Regions from separate parts of the Streptomyces sp. DS1-CR2 genome, predicted to be linked through region 2. Evidence: riboswitches for the same ligand, from Rfam matches in the RefSeq annotation. Region 2 holds a riboswitch; the other holds the start of a gene.
What was found. A riboswitch is a leader RNA that binds a small molecule or an ion and turns the genes downstream of it on or off. The one in region 2 is predicted to bind glycine.
Positions count from the first base shown of each region.

Region 1: it holds a riboswitch for glycine, as region 2 does, so the genes downstream of both, gcvP (aminomethyl-transferring glycine dehydrogenase) here and gcvT (glycine cleavage system aminomethyltransferase GcvT) in region 2, are expected to answer to the same signal.

Region 1 covers NZ_CM147085.1:1,771,316-1,774,908, reverse strand. The annotation lists gene ACY0PA_RS08925 (DNA polymerase IV) at 1-1,207, shown strand, start outside; gene ACY0PA_RS08920 (PRC-barrel domain-containing protein) at 1,193-1,576, opposite strand; glycine riboswitch at 1,691-1,786, shown strand; gene gcvP (aminomethyl-transferring glycine dehydrogenase) at 1,970-3,593, shown strand, end outside.
Region 2 covers NZ_CM147085.1:6,042,237-6,045,829, reverse strand. The annotation lists gene ACY0PA_RS28895 (enhanced serine sensitivity protein SseB) at 1-756, opposite strand, end outside; gene ACY0PA_RS28890 (AAA family ATPase) at 863-1,480, opposite strand; glycine riboswitch at 1,677-1,780, shown strand; glycine riboswitch at 1,781-1,892, shown strand; gene gcvT (glycine cleavage system aminomethyltransferase GcvT) at 1,940-3,064, shown strand; gene gcvH (glycine cleavage system protein GcvH) at 3,157-3,540, shown strand; gene glyA (serine hydroxymethyltransferase) at 3,554-3,593, shown strand, end outside.

The DNA of each region.
Region 1 (3,593 bases), 4.3 Mb from region 2:
GTATCTCGTACCGCGCTTCCAGCTGTACCGCGAGGTCAGCGAGCAGGTGATGGGGCTGCTCCGGGAGCTGTCGCCGCTGGTGGAGCCGCTGAGCCTCGACGAGGCGTTCGTCGATCTTGAGGCCGGTGAGGTGGCCTGGGACGCCGCGTCGGCGCGGCTGGCCGGTGAGCGGCTGCGGGAGGAGATCAGGGCCGTGACCGGCCTGACCGGCTCTGTCGGGATCGCGGCGTCGAAGATGCTGGCGAAGATCGCCTCCGAGGAGGCCAAGCCGGACGGTCTGAGGCTGATCGTGCCCGGCACCGAGCGCGCCATGCTCGGGCCCATGTCCGTGCGCACGCTGCCCGGCGTGGGGCCGGCGACCGGGGACCATCTGAGACGTGCCGGGATCACCACGGTCGAGGAGATCGCGGAGGCGGGCGAGGACGAGCTCGTACGGCTGCTGGGGAAGTCGCACGGGGCGTCGCTGTACGCCATGGCTCTCGCGCACGACGACCGGCCCGTGGTGGCAGAGCGGGACGCCAAGTCGGTGTCGGTCGAGGACACGTACGACGTGGACATCCACGACCGGGTGCGGGTGCGGACCGAGGTGCAGCGGCTTGCGGAGCGGTGCGTGCAGCGGTTGCGGGGGGCGGAGCGGTCGGGGCGGACCGTGGTCCTCAAGGTGCGGCGCTACGACTTCTCCACGCTGACGAGATCCGAGACCCTGCGCGGGCCCACCGACGACCCCGCAGTGGTGCGGGAGGCGGCGGCGCGGCTCCTGGAGTCCGTGGACACGACGGGCGGGGTGCGGCTGCTGGGCGTGGGAGTGACGGGTCTGGCCGACTACACGCAGGAGGATCTGTTCGCGCAGGCGCAGGCCGAGGCCAAGGCGCACGCGGCCGAGGGTGAGGGGGAGACGGAAGGGGTGGATGGTGCGGGGGATGAGGGCCAGGTGGCTGCCGAGGAGGTCGTCGAGGCCGCGGACCGGCGCTGGGTGGCCGGGCACGACGTGCGGCACGAGGAGTTCGGGCACGGGTGGGTGCAGGGGAGCGGGCTCGGGAGGGTGACGGTGCGCTTCGAGACGCCGTACTCGGAGCCGGGGCGAGTGCGTACGTTCCGCACCGACGACCCCGCGCTCGTCCCCGCGGAGCCGCTGCCGCTGGTGGCGGAGGGCGACGTGAGGCGGGTTGACGCGGGGGAGCAGGGTGCCGGGTCAGGTGTCGTCTGATGTGCCGGCGATCTTGCCGAAGTTGCGGTCCTGAGGGGGCTCGGGGTCGTCCGGGCCCGTGACGTCGAGCCCGTAGTGGTGGTAGAGCTGGAGCTCCTGCTCGGGAGAGAGGTGACGGCCGACCCCGAAGTCGGGGGCGTCCTTGATCAGGGAGCGTTCGAAGGGGATGCGCAGGGTGCCCTCCACCAGCTCGCTCGGCTCCAGGGGGACGAAGGCGTCCCGGCTGAACAGGCCTGTGCGTATGGCCGCCCACTCCGGGACCCCGGTCGCGTCGTCGAGGTAGACCTCGTCGACAGTCCCGATTTTGGCTCCGTTGCGGTCGAACGCCTTGCGGCCGATCAGGTTTCGCGGATCGACATCGGTCTGCACGGGGCCCTCCAGCTGCTCGCAACTCATCCGTAAGCACTACCAAAGTGCACATTGGTGACGGCGGCCACTCGAAGCCGGGGGCGTTGTCGCCGCTGGTAGGCTGGCGATGGCTGCTGACCCCGTGCGGGAGAGTCCTCCGGATGACACCGGAGGCGCCGAAGGAGCAACTCCTCCCCGGAATCTCTCAGGCCCCTGTACCGCACGGACGAGGTCACTCTGGAAAGCAGGGCGGGCGTTCAGGCCTCCGCTCTCACCGACGGTGAAAGTCGGCATGCCCTTCGTGATGTGGGGTACGCCGGTGAAGCTCTCAGGTTGAGATGACAGAGGGGGAGGCCGTCCGGGCACCCGCGCCGTGGTGCCCCTCGCAGGTCGTATGACCAGGAGGCCTCCGCAATGACCGCCAACCGTATTCCGCTCTCCCAGCTGGAGCAGGGAATCCCCTTCGAGCAGCGCCATATCGGTCCGGATGAAGCAGCGCAGGCCAAGATGCTCGCGCAGGTCGGGTACGGCTCGCTCGACGAGCTGACGGCGGCCGCGGTCCCGGACGTGATCAAGAGCGCCGAGGCGCTCGATCTTCCCGGGGCCCGCACCGAGGCCGAGGTGCTCGCCGAACTCCGCTCCCTCGCGGACCGCAACCAGGTCCTCGACTCGATGGTCGGACTCGGTTACTACGGCACGTTCACGCCGCCCGTCATCCTGCGCAACGTCATGGAGAACCCGGCCTGGTACACGGCGTACACGCCCTACCAGCCGGAGATCTCGCAGGGCCGGCTCGAGGCACTGCTCAACTTCCAGACGATGGTCGCGGAGCTGACCGGCCTGCCGACCTCGGGCGCCTCGCTGCTCGACGAGGGCACGGCCGCGGCCGAGGCCATGGCGCTGTCGCGGCGCATCGGCAAGGTCAAGAACGGTGCCTTCGTGGTCGACGCGGACGCCCTGCCGCAGACCATCGCCGTGATCCAGACGCGCGCCGAGCCGACCGGTGTCGAGGTCGTCGTCGCCGACCTCTCCGAGGGCATCCCGGCCGAGGTCGCCGAGCGCGGCGTCGTCGGCGTCCTGATCCAGTACCCGGGCGCCTCCGGAGCTGTCCGCGACATCAAGCCGGTCATAGAGCAGGCTCACGAGCTGGGCGCCGTCGTCACGGTCGCTGCCGATCTGCTCGCCCTCACGCTGCTGACCTCGCCCGGCGAGCTCGGCGCCGACATCGCCGTCGGTACCACGCAGCGCTTCGGAGTCCCGATGGGCTTCGGCGGTCCGCACGCCGGCTACATGGCGGTCCGCGAGAAGTTCGCACGCAGCCTGCCCGGCCGCCTCGTGGGCGTCTCCGTCGACGCCGACGGCAACAAGGCGTACCGCCTCGCGCTGCAGACCCGTGAGCAGCACATCCGGCGGGAGAAGGCCACCAGCAACATCTGTACCGCTCAGGTGCTGCTCGCCGTCATGGCCGGCATGTACGCCGTGTACCACGGACCCGACGGACTCAAGGGCATCGCGCGGCGCACCCACCGGTACGCGACGCTGCTCGCCGCGGGCCTCAAGGCCGGCGGTGTCGAGGTCGTGCACGGCGCTTACTTCGACACCCTGACCGTGAAGGCCGCCGGGCGCGGCGCCGACATCGTCAGCGCCGCGCGCGAGGGTGGCGTCAACCTCCACCTGGTGGACGCCGACCACGTGTCGATCTCGTGTGACGAGACCACGACGCGTACCCAACTGGGCGCCGTCTGGACCGCGTTCGGTGTCGAGGCCGATGTCGACGCGCTCGACGCGGCCGCCGAGGACACGCTGCCCGCGGACCTCCTGCGCGGGGACGACTACCTGACGCACCCCGTGTTCCACGCGCACCGCTCCGAGACCTCGATGCTGCGCTACCTGCGCAAGCTGGCCGACCGTGACTACGCGCTCGACCGCGGCATGATCCCGCTGGGCTCCTGCACGATGAAGCTCAACGCGACGACGGAGATGGAGCCGGTCACCTGGCCCGAGTTCGGCCAGCTGCACCCCTTCGCGCCCGCCGAGC
Region 2 (3,593 bases):
CGTGTAGAACGGCCGCAGCGTGGCGCGCATCCAGTCACCGACCGGGTCCTGGGTGATGTCGAGCAGGACGAGGTTCACCGGCCAGGGCGCGGGAGCACGGCCGAGGGCGCGGCCCAGGGCATCCATGGGCAGGTTGCGCGCGGCGCCCTCCCACTGCGACAGCTCGACGCCGACGAAGAGGAGGGGGGCGCCGCCCTCGACGCTGGCGAGGCAGCGGCGGGCGGTCAGGACGACGCCGGACGCCTCGAACTCCTCGCGCACGGCGGCCAGGAAGTCGACCGGGTCGTCCTGCCAATCGGGCTCGTAGAGGCTGACCCGGCCGCCCGTGGCGGGCCCGTCCAGCGGCGTACGGCCGGACTTGCACAGCTCGGCGACGGCGGGCGGGGGCAGCGGGACGCCGACGGCGCCGTCCGGATTCACCGCGATGCCGACCTGCGGGGGCAGCCCGCGCGCGAACTCGACGGCCGGCGCGACCGTGCAGCCCATCCGGTCGCCGACGACCGCGAGGAACTGCTCCTCGGAGCTGAAGACGGGCACATAGGCCTGGCCCTCGATCTCCAGCGTCGGCAGGTCGAGGTTCGGGCTGCCGGGTCCGCCGCCCTGGGGCAGCGGTATCCACACCTGGCTGCGCCCGAGGACCTCGACGATCCGGCCGCCCGCCGAGTCGACCCCGAGGGAGGCGGCGAGCACCTCCTCGAGCTCGTTGGCCGGCCACCCGCCGTACGGATGTGCGTGAGCCTGCGCCGGAATGTCCATGTGCCTACCACCCGCTCTGGAACCGCTCTGTCTGCGGCCGAACCCTAGCGCGTGCGGGTGGCAGAACACCCTCCGCGTCCGTAGGTGCACAGACGGTCGCGGCCGGTCAACTCCCCTCGAACCCGATCCCGTTCAGCACATCCGTCGCGTCCCGGTCGAGCAGCACCGCGGACGCGCAGCCCCACGGCAGGTCACCGCGCTCGGCGGACTCCACCAGGCCGGCGACCGCGCGGCGGTGCCGGGCGAACGCGTAGCGCGAGACCCCGCGGCCGCGGTCCCGCTGGCCCGCGAGCGCCGTGTCCGCGCCGACGTCGAGCAGCATCAGATGCAGGTCCGCGCCGCGCCGCCCGGCCTCCTTGGCCAGCCAGCGCCGCACCCAGCGTTGCGTGCCGCAGTCGTGCAGGACGACGCTGCCTCCCGAGCGCAGGGCCCGCCGCAGCCCGGCGAAGTGCGCGAGCCGCACGAGCGGGCGGTACACGGCGTACGGGAGCAGCCGCGGCAGCCGGGCCGCCCAGCGGTCACGCGTGTCCTGCGAGTCGATGCGCACGGCTCCCCCGGCACCGACCACGCGGCGCATCAGCGTGGACTTGCCACTGCCCGGGAGCCCCGAGACCACGATCAGGTCACCCCGCGCGAAGCCGAGGCGCCTCGGCGTGCGACCACCTCTGCCGCGCAGATCCCTGACGACCGGCCCGCGCCCTGTCGCCGCCCCGGGGCGGGGCACAGCGCGCTGCCCGACCCCTGCCGCCGCGTACGCACCCGCCACTGCCTTGTGCACCGTGATCGTCCTCCCCTTCCGGTCACGCCACCCTTTCCCGCCAAGTGTAAAGAGACGGTAATGCCCTACAAGTGGATTCCCCGTACGGTGGGCATGCAATGATGTGCGCGCCAAGAGCACGACCAACTGCATACCGGCCGCTTGAATCCGCGCGGGAGAGCTCCCCGGACGCCTACGCGTCCCCGGGGGCGCCGAAGGAGCAAGTTCCTCCCTTGAATCTCTCAGGCCCCGTACCGCGCGGGCGAGGCATATCTGAAAAGCGGGCGGCCTTCGGCCGCTCCACCCAAGGTGCAAGCCGCGACCACCTGTACGTGTGGCGCCGGCGAACCTCTCAGGTTCCGATGACAGATGGGGAGGAAGACCATCGCCCTCGTCTGTCATGCCTGGGATCCTGGAGCACCACTCATGAGCAACGTCCCCCGTAAGACCGCCCTCGACGCCCTGCACCGCTCGCTGGGCGCGACGATGACCGACTTCGCGGGCTGGGACATGCCGCTGCGGTACGGCAGCGAGCGCGACGAGCACATCGCGGTCCGCACCAAGGCGGGCCTCTTCGACCTGTCGCACATGGGCGAGATCACCGTCACCGGGCCGCAGGCCGTCGATCTCCTCGACTACGCCCTCGTCGGCAACATGTCCACGATCGGCCCCGGCCGCGCCCGCTACACCATGATCTGCCAGGAGGACGGCGGGATCGTCGACGACCTGATCGTCTACCGCCTGGGCGAGCACGAGTACATGGTCGTCGCCAACGCGGGCAACGCGCAGATCGTCCTCGACGCGATCACCGAGCGCGCCGCCGGCTTCGACGCCGAGGTCCGCGACGACCGCGACGCCTACGCGCTGATCGCCGTCCAGGGCCCCGAGTCCCCCGGCATCCTGAAGTCCCTCACGGACGCCGACCTGGACGGCCTCAAGTACTACGCGGGCCTGCCCGGCACCGTCGCCGGCGTCCCGGCCCTCATCGCCCGCACCGGCTACACCGGCGAGGACGGCTTCGAGCTGTTCGTCGCCCCGGAGCACGCCGAGAAGCTGTGGCAGGCGCTGACCGACGCGGGCTCGCCGGTCGGGCTCGTCCCCGCCGGCCTCTCCTGCCGCGACACGCTGCGCCTGGAGGCCGGCATGCCGCTGTACGGGCATGAGCTGACGACGGCGCTGACCCCCTTCGACGCCGGTCTCGGCCGCGTCGTGAAGTTCGAGAAGACGGGCAACGAGGGCCGCTTCGTGGGCCGCGAGGCGCTCCAGGCCGCCGCCGAGCGCGCCGAGACCGCGCCGCCGCGCAAGCTCGTCGGCCTGATCGCCGAGGGCCGCCGGGTGCCGCGCGCCGGGATGTCCGTGGTCGCCGACGGCAAGGTGATCGGCGAGGTCACCTCCGGTGCCCCCTCTCCCACGCTCGGCAAGCCGATCGCCATCGCCTACGTGGACGCGGCGCACGCCGCCCCCGGCACCGAGGGCGTGGGCGTGGACATCCGCGGCGCCCACGAGCCGTACGAGGTCGTGGCGCTGCCGTTCTACAAGCGCCAGAAGTAGTCCGACCAGTCCTCACGGGGGCCGCCGGAAGTAACCCAGCGCACACCCCTCTCGTTCCGCAGCACCCACCCGCGTACAGGAGAATTCAGATCATGAGCAACCCCCAGCAGCTGCGCTACAGCAAGGAGCACGAGTGGCTGTCGGGCGCCGAGGACGGCGTCTCGACGGTCGGCATCACCGAGTTCGCGGCCAACGCGCTCGGCGATGTCGTCTACGCCCAGCTCCCCGAGGTCGGTGACACGGTGACTGCGGGCGAGACCTGCGGCGAGCTCGAGTCGACCAAGTCCGTCAGCGACCTGTACTCCCCGGTCACCGGCGAGGTCGTCGAGGCGAACCAGGACGTCGTGGACGACCCGTCGCTGGTGAACTCCGCCCCGTTCGAGGGCGGCTGGCTGTTCAAGGTCCGCACCTCGGAAGAGCCGAAGGACCTGCTCTCCGCGGACGAGTACGACGCGTTCTCCGGCTCCGGCAACTAGGGACACCACGACTATGTCGCTCATGAACACCTCGCTGCACGAGCTCGACCCGG